4 regions of the Pectobacterium parvum genome follow, and region 1 is predicted to be linked to each of the others. Evidence: predicted binding sites of a transcription regulator. Region 1 holds the regulator's gene; each other region holds the start of a gene.
What was found. The regulator CRP, encoded in region 1, controls carbon source genes, mostly activating them, when cyclic AMP is high. The targets are predictions, from matches to a motif close to ATGTGANNNNNNTCACAT.
Positions count from the first base shown of each region.

Region 2: the regulator CRP is predicted to act here: its motif matches at 2,244-2,261, upstream of LOZ86_RS18020 (nucleoside-specific channel-forming protein Tsx).
Region 3: the regulator CRP is predicted to act here: its motif matches at 3,267-3,284, upstream of LOZ86_RS19055 (NupC/NupG family nucleoside CNT transporter).
Region 4: the regulator CRP is predicted to act here: its motif matches at 2,872-2,889, upstream of fadL (long-chain fatty acid transporter FadL).

Region 1 is NZ_CP087392.1:701,291-706,280, reverse strand. It holds gene LOZ86_RS03110 (phosphoribulokinase) at 1-566, shown strand, start outside; gene LOZ86_RS03105 (OsmC family protein) at 680-1,087, opposite strand; gene crp (cAMP-activated global transcriptional regulator CRP) at 1,462-2,094, shown strand; gene argD (bifunctional acetylornithine/succinyldiaminopimelate transaminase) at 2,252-3,478, opposite strand; gene LOZ86_RS03090 (aminodeoxychorismate synthase component II) at 3,598-4,173, opposite strand.
Region 2 is NZ_CP087392.1:3,997,627-4,002,616, reverse strand. It holds gene nadC (carboxylating nicotinate-nucleotide diphosphorylase) at 184-1,074, opposite strand; gene LOZ86_RS18020 (nucleoside-specific channel-forming protein Tsx) at 1,219-2,079, opposite strand; gene ampD (1,6-anhydro-N-acetylmuramyl-L-alanine amidase AmpD) at 2,499-3,071, shown strand; gene ampE (beta-lactamase regulator AmpE) at 3,071-3,925, shown strand; gene LOZ86_RS18005 (glycoside hydrolase family 43 protein) at 3,977-4,930, opposite strand; gene LOZ86_RS18000 (glycoside-pentoside-hexuronide (GPH):cation symporter) at 4,908-4,990, opposite strand, start outside.
Region 3 is NZ_CP087392.1:4,241,755-4,246,744, forward strand. It holds gene LOZ86_RS19045 (TonB-dependent receptor domain-containing protein) at 1-889, shown strand, start outside; gene LOZ86_RS19050 (4'-phosphopantetheinyl transferase family protein) at 939-1,655, opposite strand; gene LOZ86_RS19055 (NupC/NupG family nucleoside CNT transporter) at 1,828-3,105, opposite strand; gene LOZ86_RS19060 (TatD family hydrolase) at 3,422-4,219, opposite strand; gene LOZ86_RS19065 (CsbD family protein) at 4,334-4,522, opposite strand; gene LOZ86_RS19070 (DUF1328 domain-containing protein) at 4,677-4,838, opposite strand.
Region 4 is NZ_CP087392.1:1,655,720-1,660,709, reverse strand. It holds gene LOZ86_RS07440 (hypothetical protein) at 1-1,331, shown strand, start outside; partial or broken gene LOZ86_RS07435 (hypothetical protein) at 1,499-1,789, shown strand; partial or broken gene LOZ86_RS07430 (transposase) at 1,953-2,108, opposite strand; gene LOZ86_RS21510 (thioesterase, FlK family) at 2,202-2,318, shown strand; gene LOZ86_RS07425 (YfcZ/YiiS family protein) at 2,378-2,674, opposite strand; gene fadL (long-chain fatty acid transporter FadL) at 3,138-4,439, shown strand; gene LOZ86_RS07415 (PI-PLC domain-containing protein) at 4,608-4,990, opposite strand, start outside.

The DNA of each region.
Region 1 (4,990 bases):
ATGAAGCCATTCCCTATAATCAGGTTCCTGGGACGTTCACGCCGTGGGAGCCGATGCCAGAACCCACCGATATCCTGTTCTATGAAGGATTGCACAGCGGCGTGGTCACCGAGCAAAACGACGTGGCACAGCATGTCGATTTGCTCGTCGGCGTGGTGCCGATCGTCAACCTGGAATGGATTCAAAAGCTGATTCGTGACGTTAATGAGCGCGGCCACTCGCGTGAAGCGGTGATGGATTCCGTCGTCCGCTCAATGGAAGACTACATCACCTATATCACGCCACAGTTCTCTCGCACACACATCAACTTCCAGCGCGTGCCCACCGTGGACACCTCCAACCCGTTCGCCGCCAAATCGATTCCCTCATTGGACGAAAGCTTCGTCGTGATTCATTTTCAGGGGTTGGATAATATTGATTACCCCTATCTGCTCGCTATGTTGCAGGGTTCCTTTATCTCCCACATCAACACGCTGGTCGTTACCGGTGGGAAGATGGGATTGGCGATGGAATTAATCATGGCACCGCTGGTGCAGCGGTTAATTGAAGGGAAAACGATCGAATAAGCATCGAGATACACGGGGCGACCACAGGGGTGAGGCCTCCCTACGGGAACCACCCCCTGTGTTTCCCCTAATAACAGGCTTAAGTGACCAGAATTAGTGCCCAGAGACAGGGATTATGCCAGCACTCTAATTTCGTGGCTGTGCGTCACCTCAACGGCTTTGCCCAGCATCAATGCTACTGAGCAGTATTTTTCTGCCGACAGTGCGACGGCTCGCTCGACAACTTTGTCGGTCAATCCTTTTCCCGTCACGATAAAATGCAGATTGATATGGGTGAATAAACGCGGCGCTTCTGACCGACGTTCTGACGTTAATTTCACTTCACAATCCGCTACATCGTTGCGGCTTTTTTGCAGAATCGACACCACATCAATCGCGCTGCATCCCCCTACGGACATCAACACCATTTCCATCGGACTCGGCGCTTTATCACCGGAATTGCCGTCCATCAATATCTGATGTCCTGATGCGGATTCGCCCAAAAACGTTAAGCCTTCAACCCATTTTACCCGTGCCTGCATGATGCCTCTCCACTAAAAATTTTTTGAAAATTTATACCGTTACTGTACAAAAACCAGCGTTAATCAGCGCTTTGTCATGCTGAAGCGAGACAACACAAGACACGTCCTTAAAGCTGTGTTAAAACGAAAATAGAATAGACCTTTTCTGGACAAACCCAGAAACGAAGAAGATGATGACCTGGCCAGACATACCCAGCCATTTTTACGGTGCGGCAAGGCAGCAACCGGAAAATAAAGGGTACAGAGGTTTCAGTATATTCCCTGACGTCATTCTGCCTAGACTGAATTTTATTTTTTTAGCAGTTAAACACGCCGTACAGGGAACTCTGACCCCTGTAATTTGCGCAGTGAATTACAACAGAGGATGATAGCGAATGGTTCTCGGCAAACCGCAAACAGATCCAACTCTCGAATGGTTCCTTTCCCATTGTCATATCCACAAGTATCCATCGAAGAGCACGCTGATTCACCAAGGTGAAAAAGCAGAAACGCTTTACTACATCGTGAAAGGCTCTGTCGCAGTGCTAATCAAAGATGAAGAAGGCAAGGAAATGATTCTCTCCTACCTCAATCAGGGCGATTTTATCGGCGAGCTCGGCCTGTTTGAAGAAGGTCAGGAACGCAGCGCCTGGGTTCGGGCAAAAACCGCCTGTGAAGTGGCTGAAATTTCCTATAAAAAATTCCGCCAACTCATCCAGGTTAACCCGGATATCCTCATGCGTCTGTCTGCACAAATGGCAAACAGACTTCAGGTTACCTCTGAAAAAGTCGGCAACCTCGCCTTCCTTGATGTGACTGGCCGTATTGCCCAAACCCTACTCAACCTGGCCAAACAACCTGATGCCATGACACATCCAGATGGCATGCAAATAAAAATTACCCGTCAGGAAATTGGGCAAATCGTTGGCTGCTCGCGTGAAACCGTGGGCCGCATTCTGAAAATGTTAGAAGACCAGAACCTGATCTCTGCACACGGTAAAACGATTGTCGTTTACGGCACTCGCTAAACCCCTGTCGCGGTACCCTACCAATAAAAAAAGCGTGAAGCCTTGGCCTCACGCTTTTTTTATGGCGAGCTTCCTGCTCGCCACCCTGCGGGTCGTCGCAAGCGACGTTGAAAAACGTTCCCTACGTTTTTTTATGGCTGATCTTTTGAGAGCATAATCAGTTTGCTGCGTTAACGACCTGCGCGACGGCTTTAGCGAATTTCGCCATCCCCTGCGCAATATCCTCTTCATCAATAATCAAAGATGGTACGAAGCGGATTACGTTCGGCCCAGCCATCAGCACCATAAGCCCCTGAGACGTTGCCGCAGCCAGAAACTCGCCCGCGCGACCATGCCATTGCGGTTTCAGTTCGGCACCCAGCAGCAGCCCCATACCGCGAACCTGCTCGAATATTCCGCACTGCTGATTGATTTTCTCAAGCTCACTAACAAAGCGATCGTGGCGATCCGCCACACCTGATAGCACTTCTGGTGTGTTAATAATATCCAGCGCAGCTTCCGCCACCGCACAGGCCAGCGGGTTGCCGCCATAAGTGGTGCCGTGTACCCCAACCGTCATGGCCGATGCGATCTCTTCCGTCGTCAGCATCGCGCTAATCGGGAAACCACCGCCCAATGCTTTAGCCGTTGTGAGGATATCTGGCGTAATGCCGTAGTGCATGTAGCTGAATAGTTTGCCAGTGCGCCCCATTCCGCTCTGCACTTCATCAAACACCAGCAGCGCCTTGTGCTGATCGCACAGATCGCGAACGCCTTGTAAAAACTCAGGCGTAGCGGGCGTAATCCCCCCTTCCCCCTGAATCGGCTCCAGTACAACCGCACAGGTGTGATCGTCCATCACCGCTTTAACAGCAGCCAGATCGTTGAAGGGAACATGAACAATATCGGCAGGCTTAGGCCCGAAACCGTCGGCATATTTAGGCTGTCCGCCGACCGAGACGGTGAACAGCGTCCGACCATGGAATGCATTGTAGAAGGCGATGATCTTGGTTTTATACGGACTATGGCGTTTAATCCCATAGTGACGTGCCAGCTTAAAGGCAGCTTCGTTAGCCTCAGCACCGGAGTTAACAAAGAACACGCGGTCGGCAAAAGTAGCATCAATCAATTTGCTGGCGAGGCGTAGCGCAGGCTCATTAGTGAAAATATTGCTGGTGTGCCACAGCGTTTCACCCTGCTGCTGCAACGCGTTCACCAATGCAGGATGGCAGTGACCCAGCGCCGTGACCGCAATACCACCGGAGAAATCGATATACTCGCGGCCGTCCTGATCCCAGACGCGGCTCCCTTTACCTTTCACGGGTACAAACTTCGCGGGTGCATAAACTGGCAAAATCACTTTATCATGAGTATCCCGTGTCACTGCTTTCTGCTCTGCTGCCATTTGCTGCCTCACTCTGCTGTCCATCATATCTAAATGAAAATATAGTCAACAAATATGCATAAAAAATCAATTACAGGCAATATTAAATCGGCTACTGAGGAGAATAACTTTCTATATCACTAAATTTTAAGGAAATTATCCAAAAGCTGATGCCCCTGCTGGCTAAGAATGCTCTCTGGGTGAAACTGCACCCCTTCCAGTGGCAATGCGCGATGGCGGATCCCCATAATCTCATCACGCTTTCCTTCATGTTCGCTCCAGGCCGTGACCTCAAAGCAATCGGGTAGCGAGGCGGAATCAATAATGAGTGAATGATAACGGGTGACCGTCAAAGGCTGAGCCAACCCCGTGAAAACCCCCGTATCGCTATGCGCAATCGCTGAGGTTTTCCCGTGCATGACCTGCCGTGCCCGCACCACGCGCGCGCCGAACGCCTGCCCCATCGCCTGATGGCCAAGACACACGCCCAGAATAGGCAATTTATCAGCAAAGTGACGAATGGCAGCCAGTGAAATGCCCGCCTCGTCCGGCGTACAAGGGCCAGGTGAAATAACCAACCGCTCAGGCGCAAGCTGTTCAATCTCACGCAGCGTCAGTTCATCATTACGCTTCACCACAACCTGCGCGCCAAGCTCACAAAAGTATTGGTAAAGGTTGTAGGTAAAGGAGTCGTAGTTATCGATAATTAGCAGCATATTTTACTTAAGTTATTTATAAATAATGAATTTATAATTTAAATACCTTTTTGATACCCGCTGTAATACCCGCAATTTTTTTCGATACCCTCTTATTTGGGCTAAAACGGAGAAACTATTGTACCCGTCTCCAGCATGAAAAGGGTGTGTCAGATTCATGACACAGCGGTTGAGGTGCATGTCTCATGGAGATAATGGGTTCTTCGGCTGCGGTGTCACCTTCATCCGTTGACACGGAAAAAGTGACGCCGGTGCAGACGCAAATCATTGAGACGAGTAGCACAATAACGCGAACTTACGAGGATAAACACTGTTTAAGCCGCTGATGAAGTGAAATCACCACAACGATAAACGTTGCAGCTACGGCCAGTCTCCTACGGTATGGAAGCCGCTCTCTGCCTGGGTATGGTAAGCCCATGGCAATGTTGGGCTTGAAGTAAAATAGTCAAAACGAACTTGCATCACCACGCTCGCAACAGCGTTCAAGCTACTCGGTGGTATCTGCTTTCAAAGGCTGGCAAATTTACCACACGCAACTGAGCGTGTTTTTTCGGGGGCTGACGCTCAGTGGAACGAAAACTCACGCTAAGGAATTGAATGAGTCTGGATAATCGCTCACCCACTTTTATTATAAAAAACGATAAAACGGTTATTTTTTGAAGGAATTATTTGCATTATTCTGGTAGTTTTATTTAATTAATAATATTCAAAAAAAAGATATGGCGCGAAGAATTAACTCGCCCCTAGTTTATCTAATGGTTGAATCTACCCTAGATATTTTTTAATTTATATGCTATGTCATTTTGGTAGTTACGGG
Region 2 (4,990 bases), 1.4 Mb from region 1:
TTTTAGAGACTTGCAGAGGATTGAAAATTTTTTGCGAACAGAGACGCAATTTTCACGCTGTCGGGACAGGAAGTCCGCGCAGGATTTACCGTGTGTGTCGTTACGATGGTGTACGAGAGGATGAGATGTCGAGAGGTGAACGAGGTGCGAAATGGCACCTCGCTGGTAGAAATAGAAGAGCGCTTAGATAAAGCGCATGGATAAATCCAGTGCCTGTACGTGCTTGGTTAACGCCCCCACGGAGATATAGTCCACGCCCGTTTCCGCGTAGCCACGCAGCGTGTCGAGGGTGACATTACCGGATATTTCCAGCAATGCGCGGCCTTGTGTGGTGTTAACGGCTTCCCGGATATTGTCCAGACTGAAATTATCCAGCATGACGATATCTGCGCCCGCTTCCAGCGCCTGCTGTAATTCATCCAGTGATTCGACCTCAACTTCTACCGGAACATCGCTGCGTAAAGACTGTGCTTTTTCTACCGCATTTTTGATTGAGCCTGCGGCGATGATGTGGTTTTCCTTGATCAGGAAAGCGTCGGATAAACCGAGTCGGTGGTTGTCTCCGCCACCGCATGATACGGCGTATTTCAGCGCGGTTCTCAGCCCCGGCAGCGTCTTGCGCGTATCCAGCAGTCGAGTACGCGTTCCCTGCAATACGGCAACATAACGGCTGACTTCGGTTGCGACGCCGGACAGCGTTTGCAGGAAATTCAGCGCAGTACGTTCGCCTGTCAGGAGCTGTTTGGCTGGCCCCGTGATGTCACACAGCGTTTGGTTGGGCGTGATAGCGTCGCCATCGGCAACGTGCCAGACGATCGTGGTCGTGTTGCCTAATTGAGAAAAGACTTCCTCAAGCCAGCGCGTGCCGCAGAATATGCCTGCTTCACGCGTGATAATGCGTGCGCTGACGGTCTCGTTGTCGGGGAGCAGAAGCGCGGTAATGTCTTGATTAGCATCGACGATGCCACCTAAATCTTCACGCAAGGCCAGTTGCACGCTGGCGGGGATATCTTGTGCAATACGAGCGAGCAAGGCTTGTTGGCGTTGTTCCTGACTGTAGCGACGCGTTGACATGACAAAACTCCGAAGGGGGATTCGGAGGTCTATGCTACCTTGTTTATATCAGGACATCCAGAATGAATAATTATTACAATTCAAACTGTTACTGTTATTAATCTTCCGGCGAACATCCGTGGTCGCCGGAAAGGGGAGGCGATTTTAGAAGTTGTAACCAACGACCAGATAGTAGCCCCAGCCGGTAGATTTCACTTCAAACGGGCCTTTGCCGAAATTGAGTTCTGCGCCATCAGCCCATTGGCCGCCGTTGTGGAAATAACGAGCGACGAAAGAGTAGTGCCAGTGGTCGTAGCCCAGCGCCAGAATATGGCTGGAGGCAATGGAATTGTTGGTGCGGCTTGAATTCGATTTATCACGCAGTTCTGAGCCAAAATCGAAATTGGTGAAGCTGATGTACGAGACGTTGCCGCCCAACATTGAGCCCAGTGGGTAAGAGTATTTCACTTTTACACGGTAGCCGTCCCACTCGTTTTCGTTAGCGGCGCCGTAGTTCTGCCATTGGTATTTGGCATAGCCGTTCAGTGAGAGGGACAGATCGGTGCCGGTATCAATATCGGTACCTAAGCCCATGTACCAGGTGCTTTGGCGTGAACCGCTGTTGCGACCCTGATCGTAAATAACGTTATTGGCGATGTACCACTCTTTAAACGGACCAAAGCTCAGGTCAGCTCCCGTCAGTTTATCAATTGAGAAGCGTGGTTCGATCTCGACAAACAGCGGAGAGCCTTTGTCCCAAATGCCACGGCTGTCGGGATCGCCACCAAAAAACTTAGGCGCATCGGCGTAACCGTAGAAATCGAACCAGTCTTTACGCGCAAATGCTTCGTATTCCAGGTAAGTCGTGCTGTTCAGTTGCGGCCCGAAACGGGTGTGGGCGCTACCGACGACGTTAATGCTCTGGTGCCACCAGTCGGACAGATATTCGGCTTTATTGCTGTCGGCAAGAACAGGCATTGAGCATGACAGTGCGAGCAACGCGCCTGCGGCGAAAGTTTTTTTCATGTTAAGTACCATAGTGTTAGACGTCATGTGCGTCGTACGTAAGACCGCAAAATAAGTTTTGGTAATATCTAAAAAAATCAGAAGATAATTTTGTCATGCATTTTAAGTAAAAATAGACGCAATGCACGAAAACGATTGCCTTTTATTATGCTATTACATTTGTAATGTGATTTTAATCACATAATGGTGTTAGGAATTTCACCTTACTAAAAAAGTATCGGGATTGCATTCAGGCAGGAAAGCGACGGGAATATCACAAAACGAACGGTAAAACCTATTGATACCCAGTTGAATAGATAGCACGGCGTGAAACATGGTATCTTGGATACAAGGACCTTTTGGCTACAATTGTTTTTACTCCGGAAATTGATTTTTCGCCTGATTCAGCCGGCAAACGATACGATGCGAGGTTATCGCCGATGCTTTTGGAAAATGGCTGGTTATCCGACATTACACACACGCCTTCACCGCATTATGATGGTCGCCCGAATGATGAGGTGCCTTCCCTACTGGTGATCCACAATATCAGTCTGCCGCCCGGCGAGTTTGGTGGTCCGTATATTGATCAATTGTTTACGGCGACGTTGGATCCCACTGCGCATCCTTATTTCGCCGACATTTCCCATTTACGCGTCGCGGCACACTGCCTGATTCGCCGCGATGGGCAAATCACACAGTATGTGCCTTTCGATCGGCGCGCCTGGCATGCCGGTGTGTCGGTGTTTGAAGGCCGGGAACGCTGTAATGATTTCTCTATTGGCATTGAGCTGGAAGGGACGGATACGCTGCCTTTTACCGCGCAGCAGTATCACTCGCTGGTGGCGATTACACGCCTATTGATGCGGGCCTATCCTATTACGCCGTCGCGCATTACCGGACACAGCGACATTGCGCCGGGCCGTAAAACCGACCCCGGACCGGCATTTGACTGGGACGGCTATCATCGTCTGCTACAAGAAAACTGGACAGAGAACAAAGGGAGTCTGGATTAATGACGCTGTTTACACTGTTGCTTACGCTGGCATGGGAACGCTTGTTCAAACAGGGCGAGCACTGGCAGATCGATCATCGGCTTGAGGTCGTGTTCCGGCACGTACCAGCTCCGTCTTTATTGCAAACGCTGTTCCTGACGCTCTGCTGCATGGGCATCGTGGCGGGCCTGCTGTGGCTCACGAGCGGTATTCTATTCGGCCTGATTTCTCTTTTGCTGTGGATTATCATCAGCTTGATGTGCATTGGTGCGGGTGAAATCCGTCAGCACTATCGGCGCTATTTGCAGGCTGCACAGCGCGGTGAGGCGGATGCCCGCCGGGAAATGGCGGCTGAACTGGCGCTGATTCACGGTCTGCCCGTTGGCACGGGAGAAGAAGAGCAACTGAAAGAGCTGCAAAATGCGCTGCTGTGGATAAATTTCCGGTTTTATTTAGCACCACTGTTCTGGTTTATCGTTGCCGGACCCTACGGGCCGATTGCTCTGATGGGGTACGCGTTTTTACGCGCCAGACAGACCTGGCTTGCCCGCCACCACACCCCGCTGGAGCGCGCGCAGTCTGGTGTCGATAGTTTACTGCATTGGCTTGACTGGATTCCTGCCCGCTTGGTCGGTGCCGCTTACGCACTGCTGGGGCACGGCGAGAAAGCGCTGCCTGCCTGGTTCGCCTCGCTGGGGGATTCTCGCAGTTCACAGTATTGGGTGTTGACTCAACTGGCCCAATTCTCTCTGGCGCGTGAATCCCACGTTGAGCCTGTGGAGACGCCCAAAGCCGCCGTCACGCTAGCGAAAAAAGTGACGCTAGCATTAGTGGTCGTCGTCGCGCTCCTGACGATATACGGTGCGCTGGTTTGATTTCTACATGTACGTCCCAACGGACGTCCCAGCGCACCCATTTCTCGCTTATTACCTGTCTGCGGGTGGTTCGCCGAACACGGGCATACCGTCACGATCCCAGATGAAGGTTTTAATCCGCGTATGGCGATTCGGGTCATACAGCGGATCGCCTTCTATCTCCGTGTAGTTGCGGGCATGGTAAACCAGAACGTCTTCGCCCGTTTCTGTTTGAGTAAAGCTGTTATGGCCCGGCCCAAATTGCCGGTTTTCCCGGCTGGTGGTAAAGACTGGTTGCTGCAATTTATGCCAGCTTGTCGGGTTCAACAGATCGCTGCCTGCATTCGCCCACAGTAAGCCGATACAGTAATTTTCATCGGTGGCGCTGGCGGAATAGGTGATGAAGAGACGTTCGCCGTGCTTAATGACCGCGGGCCCTTCGTTGACTTTAAAACCAATCACTTCCCACGGCAGTTCCGGCTTGCTCAACATGACCGGCGTGCCTTTCAACGTCCACGGATTTTCCATTTCCGCCAGATACAGATTCGAATTACCTGAAATAGCGGGATCTTTTTGCGCCCACAGATAGTAGCGTTTGCCTTTGTGTTCAAAGTGGGTGGCATCCAGCGAGAAGGTATCGAATTGCGTATAAATCCGGCCTCTTTCGACCCAGTTGCCTTTTAGCGGGTTGCTGTCTGCACATTCCAACGCAAACATGCGGTGCTGGAATAAGCCGTCTTTGATGTCTTCCGTCGGTGCGGCGGCGAAATAGACATACCATTTGCCATTAATCACATGCAGTTCCGGTGCCCAAATCAGCGCACTTAACGGGCCGCGCTCATGCTTGCGCCAGATCGTTACCGGGGTCGCGTGGGCAAGAGCTTCCAGCGAACTGGCCCGGCGAATTTCGAGCCGATTGTATTCAGGTACCGAGGCAATAAAATAGTACTGTCCATCCGTGTGGCGAAGAATGAAAGGATCTGCCCGTTGTTCAATCAGTGGGTTAGGCCATTGATGTGGGTTCATCATTCTCTCCTCCTCTTTTGACGTTGGGTGATTGGCTGTCGCGGCTCTCGCTCAGTTCCC
Region 3 (4,990 bases), 1.2 Mb from region 1:
ATACCGTCTAACCTCACTGAAACACAGCATGAATCTGCCTAACGGCACCATTGACGTGAGCCAGGGAGCACTCTTCCTGCAAGATGAGTTCAAACTTGCCGATCTGGCATTAACCTTCGGTGGGCGTGTCGACAAACATGAGACGTACGGTACAGAATTCAGTCCGCGCGCTTACGCTACCTATAGCCTCACCGACAACTGGGTGATAAAAGGCGGCGTAAGCAAAGCGTTTAAAGCCCCATCAATTGCACAGTCATCTGAGTCGTATGCCATCGCAGCCTGCCGTGGCCGTTGCCAGACGGTGGGTAACCCTGATCTGAAACCCGAAACGTCAATCAGTTATGAAATTGGCACCGCTTATGAAGCCGAACGCTTTGGTGCAGGCGTTACGCTATTTAATAACGATATTAAAGACATGATTCAGGTCCAGACTTGGGACAGAGTCGCTACACGTCTCACTTACGAAAACGTCAATAAAGCACGGATTCAGGGTATTGAAACCTCATTCTGGGTCGATGTGACAGATGACTTAAACTGGACCACCAACTGGACCATCGTCGATGCTGAAGACCGCACCACCAGAATGCGTCTGAAGCAAACACCGAAAAATACGGTTAACACACAGCTGAACTGGCAGACGCTAGATAACTTATCAACCTATATTTCTTACCAGTACACGGGTAACCAGTATCTGTTTGATAAAGAAGTCAGCAAGACACGCGGCTTTAATACCGTGGATATCGGTGCCACCTATACGCCAGTCAAAAACGTGGATCTGAAACTGGGCCTCACAAACCTGACTAACGAAAAACGGGACTACGTTGCCACCAATAACGACTACTTCCTGTCTGGGCGTACGGTGTATGGCGGCGTGAGCTATAAGTTCTAATGCCGATACGTTCTCATTAATCGCTCTGAGCCCGCTAACGCGGGCTTTTTTAGCAGCAGAGAAACGTGGTGACGTCGTACTCTCTTAACAGATACGCGCCCTTAAAACGGCGTCCGGCATAAAACGTTGGCGTCAGATCGGTCAGCAGTTCCAGCTCGAACTCGCGTTTGGTGATATCCAGCGCCACCAGTCTGGCGTCCAGAAAATCGAAATAGTGCCGGACCTGCGGGTAAAGCGCCTTAAACAGGCTCTCCTTCGCCGAGAAGCCGATCGTCAGTAAACAGCTAAATGCTTCTTCCCGCTCCTGAAACCATTGGAACTCTTCATCGCCAATGATGCCGGGCCACAGCGACTGCGCACGCTCGTCGGACATAAATCCTTCGATATCCACCCCCACGCACGATAGCGCATCGCTCCGTAAATGGGCGGCGCAGAGCACGCTGTCTTTGTTATGGCTCAGCGAACCGGCAATATTGCCCGGCCACTGCGGCGAGCGGTCTTCCCCGCTATGCAGAACAAAGCCAGGGTGTTCCAGCTTGTTCAACACGTGTTTGGCCACACAGCGTCCAGCCAGAAATTCGGCACGTCGTTTCGGCACGGCACGCTCTAGCGCGTCGGAGAAAGGAATGTTCGCCTCGGCAAAAAGCGCGTCGTCGTAGGCGGACAAATGGAAATGGCAGCGAGCAGTAATACCTGGGTAGGCGGCACCATCCGTTGCCCGTGGAAAAGTAATCCATTCAACATCATCAATAAAAGCAGAAAGCATGTTACTCCACTCAGGTAAGCGAATCGCACCCACACTCGGTAAACATCGCGTAGACCACGCCTAAACCCGAAATAAAGCAGGGCGTTAAACGAACAATGGGCGACTTTCACCGCACATCATCCCTATAGCCTGTTTACATCTACAAAGCCTGGCACTACATAGTCAGAAAGAGCTACAAAGCCAAAAAGAACCCAGCGATGCAGGCGCTCATCAGGTTAGAAAGCGCGCCTGCCGCAACTGCCTTCAAACCAAAGCGGGCAATATCCTGCCGTCTGCTTGGTGCCATACTGCCCAAACCTCCAATAAGAATAGCAATAGAGGAAAGGTTAGCAAAGCCACACAGTGCGAACGAAATCACAGCTTTGGTATGATCCGAAAGAACCTGCAAGCCCGCAGCCTGTACCACGTCATCCGGTTTCAGATATTCACTGAAACTCATGTAAGCAACGAATTCGTTGACGATCAGTTTTTGGCCAATAAACGAACCAGCAACCGCTGCTTCGCTCCAAGGAATACCAATCAGGTATGCAACGGGCGCAAAACACCAGCCCAGAATCAGTTCCAACGACAAGTTCGGATAGTCAAACCAACCACCAATACCGCCCAGAATGCCGTTCAATAATGCAATTAATGCGACAAATGCCAATAGCATCGCGCCCACATTCAGCGCCAGTTGCATACCAGAGGCAGCCCCACTTGCCGCCGCATCAATCACATTTGCTGGACGATCATTCTCGTCGACAAACCCAAGCATATCTTCGTGGTCATGCGTTTTTTCCGTTTCCGGCACCATCAGTTTGGCGAACAGCAACCCACCTGGTGCAGCCATGAAGGACGCAGCGATCAGGTATTCCAGCGGTACGCCCATCTGGGCATAGCCTGCCATCACCGAACCTGCGATAGAAGCCAAACCGCCACACATCACAGCGAACAGTTCTGATTGCGTCATGTTGTTAATATACGGACGCACCACCAGCGGCGCTTCTGTCTGGCCAACAAAGATGTTAGCCGTAGCAGAGAGCGATTCGGTTCGGGATGTTCCCAACAGTTTTTGTAATCCACCGCCCAGCAGTCGAATAACAAACTGCATGACGCCCATGTAATACAGCACAGCAATAAGAGAGGAGAAAAAGACAATAACGGGCAACACGCGGAGGGCAAAGACAAAGCCGCCACCGCCAAATACTTCGAACATTTTGTCGGAAACCAGACCGCCAAAAATAAACGAAACCCCTTGGTTTCCGTAGGCGATAACGTTTGCTACACCGCCCGTCATACCCTCCAGAATTTTGCGCCCTACTGGTACATACAGCACCAGTGCACCGATACCGATCTGAAGAATGAAAGCACCAGCTACGGTGCGCAATCTGATAGCTTTACGATTATTGGACAGCATAACCGCAAACAAAATCAGAACAATCATGCCGATGAGACTCATAACGAGTTGCATGTGCAGTTCCCTATAACGCGTGAAAAAAGTGAGAGCATAATAAAAATCGTTTCGCCAGAACAGTAAGCTCGTTCTGGGGAACCGAGTATAAAGACAGGCCGATAATGGTCGCTAACTTATGTCACAAATACATACAACATCGAACAGTCCAAAACACTGAAAGGTGATCTCCATCACAATTTCATGGTTGGTATATGAAATCGAAATGACGGTTATGTTCGTTGTTGCACAGAAATAAGAGAAAAGCGGAAGCAAAGATTCTTCCACTTGGGGGAATGGCTGTGGTGTAACGGATAGCGTCGTAACACTCTCAGCGTTATGACGGGGTAAGCCGTCCAAACAGCCTGAACGAATTCTGCAACAGCGCCTCGGCAATCTCTTCAGGCGATTCTGTACGTAACTCACACAGCGTTTGAAACGCGCACGAAATACGCTCGGGTCGGTTGGGTTGTCCTTGATAGCCACTCATCGGCATATCAGGTGCATCAGTTTCCAACAACAGCCGATCTAACGGCAGCTGTGCGATCGCCTGACGCGTTTTATTCGCTCTGTCATAGGTAATGGTTCCCCCTACGCCGATGTAATAGCCCAGCCGGATAAAGGCCTGCGCCTGCGCCAGGCTGCCTGCAAACCCGTGAACCACGCCGGTACGTGGCACGTCGATACGGCGGAGTAATTGCGCCAGCCTGTCGTGACTGCGTCGCGAGTGCAGGATCGTCGGGAGGTCGTATTTTTTCGCCAGCCGAAGCTGAGCCTCAAGAAAGGTAAGCTGCCGCTCAAACTGCGGTTCCGGCATATAGAGGTCCAGCCCAATCTCCCCCACCGCCACCAGCTTTACAGGTAGCTGGCGCAGTTCCTCTTCCAGACGGAGCAGGTCGCTTTCCTGATGTTCAGCGATATAAAGCGGGTGAAGGCCCAATGCGGCGTAAAGCGGAGAGTAGGTGCGAGAGAGCGTCAACACGCGTTCAAAATGCTGAGAAGCCACAGCCGGAATAATGATGCGTTCAACGCCAGCGTCTTGCGCCAGCCGCAAGCTTTCCGGTGCATCATCATAGAATAGGGGGAAATCAAAATGACAGTGGGTATCGATAAAGCGGTGTCGTTCAGAAAGCACGTTGCTTCTCTCCGTCAAAATTAGGCCCGTCAAGACGAGGCGACCTAATCTACGCCCAAGAACTATCCTGCCAAAGCCTCATGGCAGAATCGGACTTGTCGTTACGGTGAGGCCTCAGTGTAACGTGGTTTTTTCTGAGGATACCTCTTCGTGCGCTTTTCCGTAACCCTCTTGCAAGACGCCGGACAGGTAATCGTTACTCCCTTCCAGCCAGGCGCAGTCGCTGTCAAACCAGTCGGCCCACAGCGCCAGGAAATTCCCTTTCCACTGTTTCCATTTGCCAACAACGATATCGCTATTCATCATAACCCTCCTGATAAACTGTCGAAATGCAGCAAATACGCGGGTAGTGTCAGTAGAAGATAGTGTGCCGGTAAAATGTGACAGCCGCGTGGCGCGGCTGTGTGCTCTGTATGACATTTCTTTCTATGGAGAAAGAATGAAGGAATGTGCTGTGCTACGGCCGTTTTCGACCCGTAAACAAGCTAACCAGAAACAGAATAATACCGACCACAAAGACGATTTTCGCCGCGCCAGCTGCTGTACCGGCCAATCCGCCGAAACCCAGTGCTGCCGCGATCAGTGCAATGACTAAAAATATAATGCCCCAACGAAACATACGCTCTCCTTACCAGACAAAAATGAAAAATAATCATGGTGGTCATCCTGACGCGCTTCTTGCGTCCTGACTGCGTATCCACAAGTGGTGTTTTATTGTGCGGATTAGGTAGGGTTATCCGCGACTACGGATAACCCTGTACGGTATGGCGA
Region 4 (4,990 bases), 950 kb from region 1:
TACCACTCAGTATCAACGGCGTTGAAGGAATTAATCCTGCCGATTTATCCTCAAAAAATATTCGCGGAAGAGATATAATCATAATAAATCCGACTTGTGAGGGCGGCGGAGATCATGCCTTGGCAAAAAAAATAGCCAATATAGCTTTAGATGCAGGTTGTAGGGTAACCATATATTCACTAAATTTATTTTCATATGGTGAAAATGCGCACAATCCAAAATATCAAAACTATACCTTGCACAATGAAGAACCTCACCACATATCCCATTTAAACGACCCTCTTTTTATCATCTCCCCGGTGGGGATTGCTAAAACAAGCATTCTGGAAAAACACTTAAAAAAAATATGTGAAGAATTCAAATTCCAAAAAGATGACATTATCCTTATAGAGGAGATGGATCTACTCGATAGTAATAGTCAAGAATTAAACAACTATAATGACATGCTAAAAAAAATTGGGTTCACTAACATTAGCATAAATAAACTTGGATTTGATAGCGGATCTATAGGGTACATACCTACAGATGAAAGAACAATTAATGAAATAAAATCCAGATTTGAAGGTGAATTGATAAATTTATTTGATAGCTACAATGTAACTCTTTCAAGGGACAATAGTTATCACCTAGCGTACATTAGCTCAGACACTTATGTTACCGGATCGCAGGTCTTCATTGCCAACACACTCAGCGAAATAGTCGAAGATGAAAGAAGTGCAACTTTCATCATGAGTCTGCGGGAACTTCATACCTCGAGAATCACCGTTCTTACTAACGGGATAGAAAACATTCTGAAAACAAAAAATGAGGAATTTGACTACGCATCTCTCTTTTCCAAGGCCACAATTACTGTGATAAACTCTGATAGCGGTAATATTGAAAGACAAAATATTTTTACTGGTAGTGGAACAAAAAAAATAAAAATTATTATAACAAATAAATTGCCAAAAAATATCTATGATGATTTCCTAATATTAGCTGACACTGGGATGGCTAGTGGAGATCAGTCTCTTAGTGATTATCTCACTATAAAAGGGAAATTCCCTTATTATGACATGCAGCCTTGGAAGGCTCCTTTGGTGAAGTCTATAAAAAAACTCGGTGGTCGGGATTTAGAAAAACACCTAGACAATAGAATTACTGGGAGAAAGCCATTCACAGGAGAAATAATATCATCTTTAAAATCAAACATAACACAACAAACCTTAACCCCAGAGCAACTGACAAAAGTAAACGAGTTAGATAAAATAATATCATCCAATACAGCAGAAAAATATATTTGTGAGTTAATTAAATCCAGAATGAAAAATATTAAATCAACGGGATTTTAACGTCTGCATTATCCCATTGATATGTAAGCGCCCCGTGAAAGACGTCTTGAGAAGATTGTTTTTCTGGTAACAATCGCGTCCATCTAAATATTGATGGACGCGAACGATGAATTCCGGGACAAATGACGTGACCTGCTATCGGGCTATTAGGGGTCTGAAGCCTAACCGAGTTTGTCCCTGAAAGCTGGCGCAGGGTGGTGATTACACCTGCGGGTATTGACCGGCAGTATTATGAATTTTGTGCGCTCAGCGAACTTAAGGGAGCGTTGCGCTCCGGGGATATCTGGGTTAAAAGCTCGCGCCGCTACAAAAATTTTGATGATTACCTCATACCCGAAAAGGACTTTGACAAACTCACACTGGCGCTGCCACTGCCCGTACCTGCTGATTATCATGAGTACATTACCAGCCGTATGACTCTGCTTCAGTCCAGACTTGAAGAGGTCAATACCATGGCTGCCCTTGTTGCGTTCTGTTCGCGGATCAGGGATCTCCACGACAAGAAGCGGTTTATCAAAGGGAAGCTCGCTGCAATGGTTTCCACGTTATATTCCGGTAGCTCATCAGCCAGTCGTGGGGCACCGTGCCGCTGTTTGGCGTTGATGTTGTCTGGCTCTGTTACTTGCTGCGCCAGTTATAGAGCTGGGATTCATACAAACTGAATTCACGAGCAGCGACAGCAACACCGATGCGTACTACAAGCTTCAGGGCTCCATTGCGGAATTCAGGCGTATGTTGCTTACGTGGCTTTTTACTGGTTGATACGGATTTTGCCATGTGAGCTACCCCAGGTAGAGAGTTTACTCACTTAGTCTCGTGTCCACTATTGGCGGGTAAAATCAGGTTACCGCCAGCGTTGAGCTTGTTGAAATCGGCCACAGGACACTTGTCTTTTGGGTCACTTGTCATGATGAAAACGGACTGATTGGTGAAGGAACTCACCAGCGCGCAATCATCAACGTAGAGCGCTTCATGAAGCGTTTGTAGGAGAAATAAAGCGAGTCTGGCAGACTCTGCGATAACGCAATGCCTGCCAGAAGGAAGACTTAACGCAGGCCGAGCTGGAAAATCATCGTTTCAGCCTGGCAGCTGAACGTGAAATCAATGTCCAATTTAACGCCGCCGCCTACATCTTCCAGCGTGCTGGTGATTTCGCAAGGTTCGGATTCTACCGCTCGCGCTTTTTCCGTCAGGGCGGCCAGTGCTGCTTCCGCCTCAGCACGATCGCCGAAAACGTTGCTGTAAGACGCCGTGCAATCCGTGTTATCCATAATTGTGCCGACATCGACACAGCAGCAGGCTGCGGTTTCTTCAGCGCTGCATTTGTTGATTACGTTCGCCATACTACTTTCCTCTTAAAACGCGGGAGATATATACTCGTCATACTTCAAGGTGCATGTGCGTTGTTCAAAACGCTAACGTTTTGTCCTGCAACTCGAATTATTTAGCGTATATGATCCAGTTCAAATATTTTTATCTTCCTCATATTTTACTCCCTCATCCCGAAGCAGTACCAGCACTTCATGCTGACCAGTAATTTTAGTGATATCAATCACATTACGGTGTTGTGCGGCAGTAAAGACCGAGTAATATCTCTTCACACAAATTAACCAAAACGTTAAGCAGATCTAAATTTTGCATCATTCCGGACATATTTTTAACACACCATCGCAACATTGTCGGATTCCCAACTTATACTTTGCCAACTGGTCTGATTTGTCAGGCTGAGTGCGCCCCCTACAATGCGCGTCCCTTGTTACTTCGTGTAACAAAGTTAAATAACAAGCATATAAAGAGGTTTTGGTCATGAACCAGAAAAACCTGTTCAAACAATCCACAATTGCTGTTGCGGTGGCCCTGTTTTCAGCAAATGTGTCCGCGGCTGGCTTCCAGCTAAATGAATACTCATCATCTGGTCTGGGACGCGCGTTTTCTGGTGAAGGTGCCGTAGCCGATAATGCGACCTCCGGTAGCCGTAACCCGGCGACCATGACCATGTTTGACCGCCCGTCTTTCTCCGGTGGTGTCACCTATATCAACCCGGATATCGATGTTCAGGGGAAAAACTCCCTGACCGGGCAAGATACCAGCGCCAAAAATATCGCACCACACGCCTGGGTACCGAACCTGCATTTCATCATGCCGCTGAATGAACAGTGGGCAATTGGTGCTTCCGCCACCACTAACTATGGTCTGGCGACTAAATTTAATGATAACTATGCAGCAGGTTCTATCGGTGGAGAAACCGACCTGTTGACATCAAACCTGAACCTGAGTGCCGCGTATCGCCTGAACCAACATTTCAGTTTTGGTTTAGGGGTTAACGCGGTTTATGCCGATGCCAAATTTATTCGGCGCGCGGGTGAACTGGCTAATGTTCCTGCCGGTGCGGGTGGCGCTCAGGGTGCCGTTGCGGGCCCGTCTTCAGAGATGGCTCGTCTGGAAGGTAAAGAATGGGGATACGGCTGGAACGCCGGTATTCTGTATGAAGTGGATGACAATAATCGCTTCGGCCTGACCTATCGTTCCAAAGTCGATATCGATTTCAATGGCGATTACAGTAACCAACGCACCGCTGGACCTGGTGCCCTCAATGGCGCAACAGTACCGGGTCAATTAACACTCAATCTGCCAGAAATGTGGGAAGCATCTGCCTACCACCGTGTAGCGCCGAAATGGGCAGTTCACTACAGCCTGACCTACACCAGTTGGAGCCATTTCCAGGAACTGAAAGCGACAGGTAACGGTGGCAACACGCTGTTCCAGAAAGAGGAAGGCTTCCGTGATGCCTACCGTATCGCACTCGGCACCACCTACTATCATGACGATAACTGGACGTTCCGTAGCGGTATCGCGTTTGATGATAGCCCAGTACCAGCCGACAGACGTTCTATCTCTATTCCCGATCAGGACCGTTTCTGGTTGAGCGCAGGCACCACCTACGCCTTCAATAAAGACGCGTCTGTTGATGTTGGCGTGTCTTATATGCATGGTAAGCAAGTTGATATCAGCGAACCGATCTCTGATAGAGCAGGTTCTCCAAGTTACAACTTTACCTCCAAAGGTAAAGCCTGGCTGTACGGCGTGAACTTTAACTATGCGTTCTAAATAAAGAATGGCGTTCTAAGTAACGTACGAGTTTATAAATAAAGCACGCGTTCTATTGCTATCAGTCAGAACGTGATAAAGCAGGTAAGGCAACTTACCTGCTTTTTTATTGCCCTAATGTAACAAGGCGAAGAACCTCAAAAGATTCGTGTTAGTTTTAATTTTCAACTACTGATTACCACTTGATTTTTTGATTTTAAACACCTCCCAAGGGCCTGGAGGCGTATATTGACCATTTACAACCCCAGCTCCATGAGGTTCAAATTTGTCTATATTTGATCCATCCAGGCGTAAATAAGCATTTGGGAACTGTACTGACCTAATGGTGAAGTTACCTCCACTATTTTTTTCTATATAAAATCTTTCCCAAGGACCGGGAGGAGAATATTGACAGTTTACAATTCCAGCACCAGAATAAATATTCTCGTTTACGTTACTCCCATCCAAGCGTAAGTAAACATCAGGAAATGCTAAGGAACGTATTCGGCTAACATTATTTTCATCCGTTTCAATTGAAAATTTTTCACATTCTCCAGGCGGTCCATACTGCG